One region of the Brevibacillus schisleri genome, then DNA from elsewhere that is predicted to be linked to it. Evidence: riboswitches for the same ligand, from Rfam matches in the RefSeq annotation. Region 1 holds a riboswitch; the other holds the start of a gene.
What was found. Region 1 has a riboswitch for cyclic di-GMP ahead of ACUUHJ_RS30050 (methyl-accepting chemotaxis protein). Riboswitches for the same ligand answer to the same signal wherever they lie in the genome.

Region 1 (7,267 bases):
CCTTGATTTGACGCGTGATGTCTTGACCACCGTAGATTGGCAGGGCAGAGATGTTTTTAAATTGGGCAATTTTATTAATCTCTTCTGCCACCTGAACAGCCAGTTCACGTGTCGGGGTCAGTACAACCCCTTGAATATTTCCGTTTGTTTCATCCATGCGTTCAATCAGCGGAATACCAAATGCAGCCGTTTTACCTGTACCTGTTTGCGCCTGACCGATCAGGTCACGACCTTGCAGTGCTACAGGAACCGTTTGATCCTGAATCGCTGTAGCCTCTTCGAAACCCATGTTGCTCAATGCTCTAACAATGGAGTGGTGTAAGCCAAAATCATTAAAAGTCGCCAATGAATGTCAGTCTCCTTTATCAATACCTTCATCTATAAAATTCTCAAAAAAAAGGGCACTATTCCTTACGATCCGGAACATGCCCTTTTATCCCGATTGTACGTAGCGCCCTAAAGAACATAGCTGTAATCGTACCATGCAATGACCGAAAAAGCAAACAGCTTATATACCCAAATTGTTTGATTTTTTGGTGAGAATCTTGTAAAAATAACAAAGCAGCCCAGAATCAGGCTGCTTGTCTGTTATTCGACTATTTTACCCATTTGTTGTAAAGCTCATCAAACTTTCCTTGCAGTTTCATTTCATCCATCCACAGATCCAAGTAGTTAGCGAAAATCGTATCTCCACGGTGAATCATGTACGCTTTTTCACTCTTTGTGAACGGGTTGTCGGTCAGAGCAGCGTACAGACGGGAATCTGCTTTGGAATATACAAGCGCTTCCAGTGTATCCGTGATCATCACATCGTACTTACCGCTTGCTACCAGACCAGGAATGTCGAGGTTGTTTTGTTCAACCGTCACAGTTGCTTTTGTCAGGTGCTCACGAACGAATTTCTCGTTGGTGCCGCCTGGATTCACACCAATGCGCACCTCTGGCTTGTTAATGTCTGCTACACTCTTGTACTTGTCTTTGTCTTCTGCACGGATGAGTGGAGCTTTACCGAACATAATATAAGGATCGCTCATATGCGCTTTTTTCTGACGGTCTGTGTTGCGCGTAACGCCTCCGACAGCAATATCGAATTTATTTGCCAACAAATCATCCATCAGTGTCGGCCAAGAGGTTTGGACAAAACGCGCCTCTACTCCCAGGCTTTTTGCGAATTCCTTCATCGCATCGATATCGTAACCTTCGAATTGGTTTGTTTTCGGATTCAAATATGTAAACGGTTTGTAGTCACCTGGAGTACCTACGAGGATGTAGCCTCTCGCAATGATTTCGTCCAATCGAGACTCAAACTTCTTCGTTTGCGGTTTTTTAGCAGTTTCAGCAGCTACAGTTTGGACAGGCTTAACCGCTGTTGCGGCAAAAGCACCTGTTCCTGATGTCATGAGCATAGTTGCAGCGAGTGTGCTCGCCAAGATTGTTTGTGTGATTTTTTTCATCTGGGTTCTCCTCCTGTTAAACGGTAATGAATTTAGTTATAGAAACAAACTCCATCATCCCCTAATGGCATCCCCCCTTTCAAAAAGAGGACTTACAACCTGATGAGCTGCTTCTTATACCGTAAACCTGCCGATTCCTTGCTGTAATTCTTCCGCCACTGCGTTCAAATGCTCGACAGACTTGCCAATTTCTTGGATGGCTTGAAGCTGCTCTTCGGTTGCCCTTGCCACTGTTTGTGCGTCGAGTGAAGCATGCTTTGCAATGTTATGCATTTCGTCTACAGAAGCACTCACCTGTTGGGAGCCTGCTGACATTTGCTCAGATGCTGCGGATACTTCCAAAATGTGCGCGGCAACGTTCCGGGAAGATTCCAAAATATGCTCGAAGATTTCGCGAACCTCTTCGACCAGTTGGATACCTTGCTGTGCGTTTTGGTTACCCTCGGTCATAACCTCTACTGCGTGATGAGTATCCTGCTGGATTTCCCCGATCAGCATTGCAATTTTCGATGCGGATTCTTCGGATTGGTTCGCCAGTTTTTTCACTTCACCAGCAACTACAGCAAACCCACGTCCATGCTCGCCAGCACGTGCTGCCTCAATCGAAGCGTTCAAGGCAAGCAAATTGATTTGCGAGGTCAACTGACTGATCGTATCGAGAATGCCTTCGATTTCTTTGGAGCGATTGTTAAGCTGCTCGATGGCTACAGTCGCCTTCGAAGTTCCCTCGCCAATGCTTCCCATCTGGCGAACTGCCTGCTCTACCACAGCAGTCCCTTGCTCAGCCTGCTCTGTTGCGATCTGGGCAGCCTCAGAAACATGTGCAGACGTCTCCGCGATTTTCACGATGCCTGCTGCCATGTCAGTCATCGACAATGCGACTTCCTGCGAGCTGGATGCCTGCGCCTCTGCTCCCTCAGAAATCTGTTCGATAGACAAGCCGATTTGGTTGATGTTATCCGTCGCTTGTTTAATGCCTTCGGAGACTTCCTGACTAAAACGCTGAACTTGATCAGACGACAGTGATACGTCTTCGATCAAATTTTTCAAGTGTGATACCGTCTGGTTAAAGTCACGGGACAGAACCGCAATCTCGTCTTTTCCGTCAACCGTCACGGTCTCTTTCAAATTCCCCTGCGCCACTACATTTACTGCGTGATTCAGACGCTCAATCGGTTTCACCATGCGTACAGCCAAGAAATAAACGAGGACAACCCCAAGCGCCAATACGATGAGGGAAATAACCGTCAATCGGACTAACAGTTGATCGACAGGTGCATGTAGCTCCGCTACGGGTGCAGTGATGAATATCCCCCAGTTCAAATTGGTTGGCGCATAGGAAGCAAATCGCTCTGTATTCTCGTATTCGTATTGGGCGATTCCATGATTCCCTTGCTTGATATCTTCAAAAGCAGTCTGAAGTTCAAGAATACCCAAATTGAGAATCGATTCCTTCAGAATGTACTCGCTATTCGGATGATAAATAAATGTTCCTGTTTTGCTTACTAAAAAGGCGTAGCCTGATTGGCCAAATTTCTCTTCGGACACCTTCTTTTGGATCTCATTGATTGGAATCGTTGAACCGATATAGCCGTATTGACGATTGTCCTTCATCAATGGAACGACAAGTGTCACGATGTTATTCCCTGTCCGCTTCGAAATGACTGGCTCGGAGACAACAACCTTCCCTTCCCCTTTGCTGGCCTCCTTAATATGCGGACGATCCGAGATGTCGGTCACTTCTCCCTTGAAATTGATCACTTTCTTACCGCTTAAGTCATGCGAAAAGAAGAACGTCTCAAACTCGGGGTTTTTCTTTTGGGCTTCTTGAATGAGTTTCAGGTCTTGTTCGACATTTTGATCTGCCGACATCAACCCTCCTATCGCTCTTACAATCTCAATTTTCTCTTGAAAGAAACCATCGATACGAATCGAGAGATTGCTAGCTGACAGCTCAGCTTCTTTGTCCAGACTGTTTGCCAAAAGGTTGGAAGCACTCCAATAGCTTGCACCGCAAACCGTACCCAAACTTATCACCAGCAGCAGGCACAAAACGATAATTAGCTTATTCTTCAAACTATTTTTCATACCGAATCCCTTCTCCCTTCTCTTTTTTCAACAAAAAAAAGACTGCCTACCGACAGCCCATCATGACTACGGTATGGCAACCCGGCTGTCCTAGCTGCGAAAGTCATTTGACCTTCGTCCTTAGACCCGTGGCTTTGCGTCCCTGCCTTTCAGCAAGTTTGCCTTTGTCATTCCTTGTTGTTTTTCAATTAAGTTCACTTTTTTTCAATCTCACCTTTCATTTCCCATAACTTTCCGCCAATAAACCTCAAAATGGAAAAAAAGCTGACAACCTTTTACAGCTGTCAGCTTTTTGTCACACTTTTTGATTAGCTTAATCCAATCACTTGGCCATCCTCGTCTACATATAACGATTCCGCAGCCGGCTTTTTCGGGAGGCCTGGCATGGTAACCAGGCTTCCGGTCAGTGCCACGATGAAACCAGCTCCTGCTGATATGCGCACTTCGCTCACTTGAATCGAGAAGTCTACAGGTGCCCCCAACAGATCAGCACGATCCGTAAAAGAGTAAGGTGTTTTCGCCATGCACACAGGCAGATGGGACATGCCCATTTCTTCTACCTTTTGCATCGTTTTTAATGCCAACGGCGAAAAGACAACTCCTGATCCACGGTATACTTCTTTCACGACAGTCTCAATCTTGTCTTTAATGCTGAGGTTTTCCTCATACAAGAATCGGAAGGACGAAGGCAGTTCTGCTGCTCGAATTACTTTTTCAGCCAGCTCGACTCCGCCTGCTCCTCCTTCTGCCCACACTTTAGAGAGCGCTGCTTCGGCTCCAGCCGCTTGGCACAGTGCAATGACAGCATCAATCTCTGCTTGGGTATCTGTCGCAAAATGATTGATGGCAACCACTGCTGGCACACCGAACTTCTGTAGGTTTTCCAGATGTCGCTTGACGTTTTCGAAGCCTTTTTCCAGAGCAGACAAGTTCTCCACTGCCAAGTCAGGTACTTTTACCCCGCCGTTGTATTTCAACGAACGAACCGTAATCACCACGACAGCAGCCGACGGAGTCAGACCTGCTTTTCTGCACTTGATGTCAAAAAACTTCTCGGCCCCCAAGTCGGCACCAAATCCAGCCTCTGTTACGACGTAATCTGCCAGCTTCAAGGCCATTTTGGTTCCGATCACACTGCTGCACCCATGCGCGATATTGGCAAAAGGTCCGCCGTGAATGATGACGGGGGTTCCCTCGATTGTCTGTACGAGATTGGGCTTGATGGCTTCCTTCAAGAGAACACACATCGCATCCACCGCGTTGATTTCTTCTGCCCGTACAGGCTGATCATTGAAATCGTAGCCAATAATGATCTGGTTCAACCGCTCGCGCAAGTCTGCTAGATTCTCACTCAAGCATAAGATCGCCATGATTTCCGACGCTGTCGTAATCATGAAGCCATCTTCACGCGTCATTCCATTGCCTTCACCCAGACCAACCACGATGTTTCGCAGTGCGCGGTCGTTCATGTCCATAGCTCGTTTCCAGACGATTTTCTTTGGATTGAGCCCGCGCGGATTGCCATGGAAAATATGATTGTCGATCATCGCTGCCAACAAGTTATGTGCAGCTGTAATCGCGTGAATGTCCCCTGTAAAATGCAGGTTAATTTCATCTGCCGGGAGAATTTGTGCCTGGCCGCTTCCAGTTGCGCCTCCTTTGATCCCCATGCAAGGACCCAAGGACGGCTCGCGAAGTGCTGCCATTGTTTTCTTCCCGAGATGATTTAAAGATTGTGACAGACCAATCGTCGTGAGCGTCTTGCCTGCTCCCGCCGGATTGGGGTTCATCGCTGTAACCAGAATCAGTTTGCCATTAGGGCGATCCTTCACTTGCTCCCATAGTTCATCTGATAGTTTGGCTTTATACTTTCCGTATAGCTCCAAATGCTGTTCTTCGATACCTGCACTCTTGGCAATTTCAACAATAGACTTCATTTTTGCCTCCCTGCCACACCTGAATGTAATACACCAGTTACCAATCTTCTACATTCTGCATAATCATCCTTTCTCCTCTCCTCTTCGACACATTACGCAAAAGAAAAAGCCCACATTCCGACAAACGTTCAGAATGCAGGCTCTCTGTTATTTCCCGAAAATTTTTCCCGGATTCAAAATGCCGTTCGGGTCCAGCACATGCTTCATGGCTTGCATGACGTCCAGTGCTTCTCCATGTTCCTTGCGCTGGTATTTGATTTTCCCCACACCCACACCATGTTCTCCGGTGCAGGTTCCTCCCCGACTCAATGCGTACTCCACCAGATGCGCATTTACTTCCTCGGCACGCGCAACTTCTTCGGGGTCATTCAGGTCGATCATGAGGATGGCGTGATAGTTCCCATCCCCGACATGCCCTGCAATCGCTCCATCCAGCCCAGCGCGATCAATGGCTTGTCGGGCGTCCACAACGGCCCCTGCCAGCTCAGAAATCGGCAAGCAAACATCTGTCACCATCAGCTTTTTCCCGGGGGATTTGTGCAGGAAGGCATACGCCAGGTTATGACGAGCGTCCCAGAGCTGCGCCCTCGCTTTTGAATCGGTTTCAAAGAGAAACTGTGTGCAGCCATGTCCATCGGCGATGTACTGCGCAAGATCGATATCATACGCGAGTCCTTGTTCACTTCCGTGGAACTCGATAAACAGCGTCGGTGCTTCCGGGTAGCTCGTTTCTTTGTACAGATTCACTTGTTGGATGGAACGTTCATCAACCAGTTCAATTCGCGCTACTTGAATACCCGCTCCGAGAATATCTACGACGGTATCGACAGCATCCTGAACAGAAGGAAAGCTGGCACGCGCCGCCGTTGTCGCCTCAGGGATGCCGTAAACACGCAAGGTCAGCTCTGTGAATACACCAAGCGTTCCCTCCGACCCGACAAACAGCCCAGTAAGATGGTAGCCTGAGGAGGACTTGGCTGTCATGCTCCCTGTACGGATGATACGTCCGTCCGCCGTCACCACTTCCAGATCGCGAACCTGATCACGCATCACGCCATAGCGAACAGAAGTCGTTCCACTGGCGTTTGTAGCAGCCATCCCACCCAAAGTCGCGTCCGCGCCAGGATCGACGGAGAAAAACAATCCGTGCTTTTTCAACTCTTTATTGAGCTGGGTGCGCGTCACACCTGGCTGGACTCTCACGAGGAAATCCTTCGGTCGCACCTCCCGCACTTGGTTCATCAAGGAAAAATCCATGCTGATTCCGCCCGCATAAGGAATCGCATGGCCTTCCAGACTGCTTCCCATGCCAAACGGCGTTACCGCAATGCGCTTTTCGTTTGCCAGCTTCATGATTTGGCTGACTTCCTCTGCCGTCTGCGGAAACACGACCACATCCGGAAGATGCGGGGTATGGTACGATTCATCATGGCTGTGATGCTCCAGTATAGTGGGGTTGGTTGATACTCGTTCTTCCCCCAGCAATCCCACTAACGCTTGCTTGTAATCCACGTTGGTTCCCCCTCCGTTACTTGCTCAAGTTGACAAGGAATAAGCTGATTTCAGGAATATAGGTGATGAGCATCAAATCGACGATCATGATGACCAAAAACGGGATCACCGCTCGCTCAATCTCCGTATTCTGGAGCTTTGCAATATTTCCTGCTACCAACAAATTGATCCCAACCGGCGGCGTCAGCATACCGATGGCGGAGTTGACGACCATGATCACCCCAAATAGCACCGGATCAATGCCCAAAGAATTCGTGATCGGCAAAAGGATCGGGG
Region 2 (7,267 bases), 5.1 Mb from region 1:
ACCAAGTATGAAAAGGTCGAGATCGTCTTCATTGCCCATCATACGGATGCGAAGGAAGTGACGGAGGACACCTTTTTCTCGAAAGGGGAGAGCGGGGGGACGATCTGCTCCTCTGCTTACAAAAAAGCGTTGGAGATCATCGATAGCCGCTACCCGACATCGCAGTACAACATTTACCCGTTCCATTTTTCCGATGGCGACAACCTCACGTCTGACAATGAACGTTGCGTAAAGCTGGTAAAAGAGCTCATGGAGAGATGCAACATGTTCGGCTATGGGGAAGTGAATCAGTATAATAGGCACAGCACTCTTATGTCAGCGTATCGCCACATCAAGGAGCCGAAATTCATGCATTGTGTCATTCGGGAAAAGGGCGAGGTATACAAGGCATTGCGTACTTTCTTTGGCAAGAAAGAAGCTGTGAGGTAGTCCATGGAAGCAACCGGGCGAGAAATCGTCCGGTTGACTTGTATTTGTTTGTATGAGTCGGATGAACAAAATGTGAGGGGTGTTACTATGTATCCACAAAAGCATCGGATGCGCAACACGGGAGCCTTCACTTTCTTGGCATACTTTACATTGGGCGCAGGTGTACTGCTATTTTCCATCGGTTTATACAATGCGACGGGTCTTCAGCTGCACGAAAAGGGGTATTATATCGCATGTATGCTTCTGGTAGCAGTTGGATCGATTTTGACACAAAAAGTAGTGAGAGATAATGCAGAGGATCGAGCGATTATTGAGGAGCAGGAAAGAGAATTTAACTTGAAGGTATCGAAAGTGGAGAAAGAAACGCCGAAATAGCCCAATAAAACCGTCAGAGTCATGCCCTGACGGTTTTTCGAATGAGCTCGATAAACTCCTCTGCTTTCTCGATATGTGGAGCGTGCCCCACATTTTCCATGACAATCTCCTGATAGGAACCACCAGCGCGCTGATATTGTTCAAGCACGTCACGAATTTGGGAGACCATCGGCTGAGGGGGATATTCGTCTTCCCCCGGCCAGCCGGGGACATAGCCACGCTTGCCCAGCGTACCGAAATCAGCAAGCGACTGATCCGAGATAATGGCATCATCTGCACCGCGAATCCATAAAATCGGACACTTCGGCTCCATCTGGACAATCCCGGACAAATTTACGTATTTGGGAGAAATCGCATTCGTAATCCCTGTCGTTCCCGGAGCAACGCCGGGCCAATCGTTTACGTATTCAAAGGTACCGGGGTAAAAATCCTCTCCTATTCTCGTAGAGAGTATGGCGCTCACATAACGCTCTTCCTGCTCTGGGCCAACTTGGAATGGGGGCTTGAAATAAAGCTGATTCATGACATTGCGAGGACTGGAGGGAGATTCATTGCCCATATCCTTGGTTGCAATCCTTTTGACCAGCTCGGGGTTGACGGCTCCCCCACCTGAGCCCGAGAAGCTGCTGTAGCACGGGGTGCCAGCTATATCCTTGGTTCCACCAAAGCCGTAAGGGGACATAGGGGCGATGAGAATCAGAGATCGGACTTCCTGTGGGTGATCGATGGCAAACTGCATCGCGATCCCGCCACCCAACGACCAGCCGGCAAGATGGACAGGTGTTGGCAAGTCCAATGCCCGAATAAACGAATGAAGGTCATCCGACCAGTCTCGCAAACCACGTGTCGCATCAATGGGCAATGCTTCACTTGCCCCATAGCCTCGCATATCAGGTGCATATACACAGTACTGGTCACATAGAGCCGCAATGGTATCATCCCAGAATAAGTTAGCTGACGCATTGCCGTGAATGAGGAGAAGCGGATCTCCTTCCGGTACGCCTGCTGTTAGGTAGGAAACGAGTAATCGATCGGTCTGAATCGTTTTGGTTTCGATTCGTGCATCCATCAATGATGTGCCTCCTTTCAAGTTATCGATATAATATCAGAATATTCTTATTATATACCCATTTAGTTACAAAATGAAAAAAGAAAACAACCGCCCGTAAAAAGGCGGTTGCAGGAAGGCTACATATGGAGACCACGCATTTGCTGTTCGATTTTCTCAAAGCCGCCAGAAACCTTAACGACTTCGTCTTTTTGCTCAGAAACGAGAACAAGCACTTCTTCCAGGCTCTCTTTGTTCTTGTCGGTAATATCGGCGTTGACTTCTACTTTTGCGCCAACTTCCTGAATCATGCTGTGAACATGGACGATGAACTCTTGCAGGTTCTTCGTTTTATCTGCAAAGTTTTGCATGTAGTTGTCTACATTGGTGAACATTTCTTGTACTTCGAGGATGCCCTCGCTATTTTTCTCAAAAGACGTCTGTGACTCGGAAATCATATCCGATACGAGCTTCATTTTTTCACGAATGGTCATGAGCAGGCTCGAGATCGACTCGGAGGATAGCTTGGAGGATTCAGCCAGCTTGCGTACTTCATCTGCTACGACAGCAAATCCTCGGCCGTGTTCGCCTGCCCGAGACGCTTCAATCGTGGCATTGAGCGCCAACAGATTGGTTTGTGCAGAAATCTCGGAAATAGTTTGAATGATTTTCCCAATCGATTCGGTTTCTTTATTGAGCTCTTGAATCAGCTGGTTCGTACCTTGGATGTCCGTGATGAATCGTTCAAAGTCATTGCCGATGTTGCCAATGCGTTTTCCACTCTCGCTAGTGGCTTCTTTGGTCGATTCTACGTACTCATGCATCTCTGTAACAGAGCGGGTCATGTCCTCAACTTGCAGATTCGTCGAGCTCATTTCCCGACGCAGCTCGTCCGTATTGCTGGTCTGGATCGTAAAGGACTCCATAATGTCTTGCAGGGAAGCGACGGTTTCGACAGCGCGAACATTTACACCATCTGTTACCTTGTTCAAATTCTCTTGATAGTCTTGCACAGAGGTGAGAGATTCATTGATCTGATCGAGAACACGTTGCAACGATTCCTTCGAGGCAATCGCTTCTTGCTTTTGTTGCTCACTTTCCTCTTGCAGTTTGTTATTGAATACAGCATGCATCATGCTCGTGATAGAAACGAAGCAGAAGGTGAGCAGGAAGTACATCAGGTCAAGATTGCTTGTCGAATGGAAAATCAATTCTCTCTGTGTCAGGAAATAGTAAGAGACAATGCCTAATGTCGATACAATGGTCAAAATATTGATGAGTCGGTCTTGATAAATCCCCATGACTGCTACAAAGAACATAATGGTCATGATATTGATCATATGCGGGTCCAGTCCAACAATGATGAACATGAAGATTCCGATTACAGCGAAGTTGAAAAACTTCATGAAAGGCGCTGCTTTTTCACGGAAGTTCGGGCGATTGGATATGTACGTAAAAGGTGCCAGCACGCCATACAAAATACCCAGTACTGTGAGAACAAATGTATACGGTACGCCTAGAAAGAGGTTTAAGACCTGAACAACCGTAATAATACTTGCGAATACGATTACGACCCAATTGTTTCTTCTTCTCAATAAATCAATGTTATCCATGTTACCCACCTACCTCGACTTTTACTTGATTGGACGACGACGAATTGTACCAGGAATATTTCGGATCGTGCTTATTGTCATAGACATCTTTTAGATGAAAGAGGGTCGGAATGGCATCGGCCCCTTTGTAAAAGACGATATCTTTGGTCTGAATCGCCTTTACTTGATACTTCGTGTTAATAAATTTAAAAAAAGTTGGATCTGCTACCCCGATTGCGTGGGTATAGCCATACTTTTCAGCGTAATCTATCATCAAGCAAATTCCTTTTTGCCCTAGTTGTCCACGGTATTTCGGCAAAACAGCGAGACTGTCTACCTCCATTACTTTCATATCTTCTGTAACAACATCCTGAAATAGTGTTTTCATATAAGCACTTGATTTGGAAAAGGGCGTCATTTCAAATGTTCCACCTGCTTCACCATCATCGGCAAGTAGGAGGAATTGTGCGGAGCCTTCTTTCGCGTACTCCATCTGGAAGCCCATGCTTGTCCATACTGTTTCTTTGATTTCATGAAATTTAGCTAACTCTTGTACGGTTTCTACTTGTTTGTACATAACTTCTCCACTCCATCGTTTTCTGATTACCGTGTTGTGTATGTTTGACGTCCCAAAAGTTATGTTTTTCCATTCTGTTGCAAAAATAAAAGTGCTTTCATCCCCCTTTCAAAAAACGAAACACAAAAAAAGGCCGTTCCATCGAAATGGAACAACCGAAGCTACCAACATCAAAAAATTTGTTCCAAGATGATGGCAACCCGGCTATCATGGTCAAAGACTGTAGACCCGTGGTTTTGCGTCGCCACCTTTCGATGACTTTGCCTTTTGCATTTATTAGAAAAACTTGTAAAACTATGTCGAATTTTGCTAGACATAATCATGCAAAATATAAGACAAAAGATATAACCTTGTCAAGTTTTGGTAGGGTAAAGAAACTAATTGTTCATAAATCATAGACGAACAAAAAACCAGTTGTGATATCAACTGGTCCTTCATTCATAGGCATTAGGTTAGGGTACGCAGAATGTCTAAAACTTCGGTAGGCTCCATTCGCGCTTTGTAATCTGGATCTAAGCATGCTAATCGGATTACGCCCTGGTTGTCGAGGATATAAGTAGCAGGAATGGGGAGCGTCCAAGAATCGTCACGATTAAAATGCTCGAGATCAATATCCAATGATCGATAGGTATCCTGTAAATAATCGGGCAGTCTGAAACTGAGTTTATATTTTTCTGCTACCTGATTATTGGTATCGCATAACACGGGAAAGCTCAATCCGTTTTTCTCTTGCATAGTCAGAGAGTGTGCAGGAGATTGTGGACTAATGGCAAACAATTGGGCACCCAGAGAGGTAATCGTATCGATCTGTTTTTGGTATGCTTGCAGCTCCAAATTGCAGTAGGGGCACCAGGAGCCACGGAAAAATGTGAGGACGATGGGACCTTTTACGATTTCTTCCGACAAGGTAATGGTCTTGCCAGTGTGGTCGAACAACATGAAATCAGGCGCAATCGAACCAATCGGCAAGCCCTTTGCGTGTCCAGAGGTCCGCAGCTCCTCGATTGATCTTGTAAATGCATCTGTTACTTCACGAGTGAGGAAGCCAGCTATTTGAATGGTTGTAAAATCTAGCTCTTCGCGCAGGCTCTGAAAATGTGGTTTATCCATATGTCGTTCTCCTCTTTTTCGAAAGAATAGTAGAAGTCATAGCTTCACGATATCTTTCTTTTGGAGGGAAAGATGTAAACTGGATTACATCTTCTTTAAAATGTTATCCCGATGAATGGAAATGGTTTTAAAACCTGTTTGAATCAGTTCTTCTCTTGCTAAAGCACGTAATGCTACCGTCACAGCTTCCCGGGATGCCCCGACAAAATTGGCGAGCTCTTGATGGGAAAGAGGTAACTCAATTTTTTGAAACGCAGAACTGTAAGGAGTACCAAATTGGTCGGCAAGCCTTACTAACGTGTAAATAATGCGATCTTGTAAAGGGAGAAGGGCAAGATTTTCGGCTGCTTGGCTGATCGAAACCATTCTATCGCTAATGATCTTCATGATCTTCATCATTAGTTGTGGATGTTCAATTATGTAGCTCTCAAATTTTGCTTTGCTCATTTTACAAATGAGGCAGGCTTCGATGGTTTCTATATACATCTCCCGTGTACCTAATGACAGGAGATCCACTTCTCCAAACACATTGCCATCTCCGAGGATATCGAATGTGAACTGCCGACCATCCCGGTTTACTTTGTATAAACGTACTTTCCCCTGTTTGATGAAGTAGAAGCCCTCTGAAAAAGTTTCTGGTGTTTGAATACACGTATTTTTGGGGAAAGAGGTTAAGGAGGTTAATTGATCGATTAAGTGCAAACTTTCCTCGGATAATGAATTCAACAAATAAAATTGGGATAAATATGTGATTCGGTTCATCATTTTTGTTCGGTTTGGGTCTTCATGATTGTTCTTTTCGCTTTGGTAACAATTCTTTTCGTTTCTTTTGTATCCGAGATTCTTAGCCACTCGTCACAAAGCTGCGTCACCCAGTCTGGTTGTGATTTACTGGCATCGTTCAACCAATTCCCTACAGAATCTTGAACATATTTAGAGGCATCTGACTTCACTGGCGTGAGTAAAGGCAGGCAGCGAGCAGGCTCATTCCTCAATGCGTCTATATGCTTACACCAGACCCCTCGTGGGCGTGTGGCTTCTACCGCAAATCGGCGAATATTTTCGTCGGTATCAAGTACCCATTCGCTTAGGAGTTGAATGGAATGGTCCAGATCATGCACGAGAGAATCTCGAATCGCCATCCATGCGAGCTCTCTCACTCCAAAATGTTGATCGGCCGCGAATTTTCTTATTTGCCTTAGTTTTTCTTCGAGAGATAAGCTGTTATCCAGGCCGATGATATAGGTACTCCAGCAACGGACACTGTCTGACTTGTGGTTGGCTAACGATAGGAAAACGGGAGACATAGCTGTGGGTTCACCCGATTTGTGTAAGATCGCAAGTAGTTCTTGTCCAATCAGACGGATCGCTTTCATTCCGCTTCGAGATCCCGTTTCTTCTAATTGATCAACAAGTGGGGAGACATGCGCACCCAGTTGAACATGAGGCAGAACGCTTTGTAACAGATGAATATGATCAACAGCCTGCCATTCAGTCAAATTGACGCTTTCTAATTCTCCAGCATGAAGGAGTGCTAATACATTTTCAGGGATGAGCGAGGTTTTACTTGCTCCTTTTCTCGTGTGTACCGAATCCGGCATTTTCAACAAACCCCTTTTCACAGAGATGGTAGACATTCAAAACGGAATAGGTTGCAACAAAAGTATACATAAAAATCACCCGTAACAAAAATTTTCCAACCATCCGATAACTAGAAGGAATAGGAGGAGATATTATGAAGGAAGCAAAAGTGATTCAATTCTACTTTTCCGGAGGCGGTGAAACGATTAGCATCGAATCCACGGAACCGGAAGAGATCATTCAAATGGTCGCTAATCAAAACAACGGATGGCTCCAGTATGATGATGTTGTCATCAACGTAAGAAATGTTTCATATATCAAAGTGTGCAATCAGGCGTAAAGATAGGAAACGGGTGTATAGCTCCAACACGAAAAAGCTCTCCATTGAATGCGGAGGGCTTTTTCATGTTGGAGGAAGCGCTGCTAGTTTGGCATTTTTCTCAATTATTTGGCGTATATTTCTAAGGTGCTTTTGTTTACTAAAGTATCGACTATTCTTTGCTAATGTGCTATCATGATACCTTGTTAACGTATTACCACTTTATCAGAGTAAAA

Region 2: another riboswitch for cyclic di-GMP. It lies ahead of ACUUHJ_RS06140 (GNAT family N-acetyltransferase); the one in region 1 lies ahead of ACUUHJ_RS30050 (methyl-accepting chemotaxis protein).

The regions. Positions count from the first base shown of each region.
Region 1 is NZ_JBVNDM010000001.1:6,343,069-6,350,335, forward strand. Features, by position in the region: gene cshA (degradosome RNA helicase CshA) at 1-346, opposite strand, end outside; gene ACUUHJ_RS30045 (transporter substrate-binding domain-containing protein) at 597-1,454, opposite strand; gene ACUUHJ_RS30050 (methyl-accepting chemotaxis protein) at 1,569-3,542, opposite strand; cyclic di-GMP riboswitch class I at 3,615-3,715, opposite strand; gene ACUUHJ_RS30055 (formate--tetrahydrofolate ligase) at 3,851-5,509, opposite strand; gene ACUUHJ_RS30060 (FAD-binding oxidoreductase) at 5,627-6,991, opposite strand; gene ACUUHJ_RS30065 (TRAP transporter large permease) at 7,008-7,267, opposite strand, start outside.
Region 2 is NZ_JBVNDM010000001.1:1,194,908-1,202,174, forward strand. Features, by position in the region: gene yhbH (sporulation protein YhbH) at 1-429, shown strand, start outside; gene ACUUHJ_RS06125 (YiaA/YiaB family inner membrane protein) at 517-804, shown strand; gene ACUUHJ_RS06130 (alpha/beta fold hydrolase) at 824-1,873, opposite strand; gene ACUUHJ_RS06135 (methyl-accepting chemotaxis protein) at 1,993-3,465, opposite strand; gene ACUUHJ_RS06140 (GNAT family N-acetyltransferase) at 3,467-4,021, opposite strand; cyclic di-GMP riboswitch class I at 4,213-4,296, opposite strand; gene ACUUHJ_RS06145 (peroxiredoxin-like family protein) at 4,469-5,131, opposite strand; gene ACUUHJ_RS06150 (Crp/Fnr family transcriptional regulator) at 5,216-5,893, opposite strand; gene ACUUHJ_RS06155 (DNA alkylation repair protein) at 5,893-6,732, opposite strand; gene ACUUHJ_RS06160 (hypothetical protein) at 6,867-7,052, shown strand.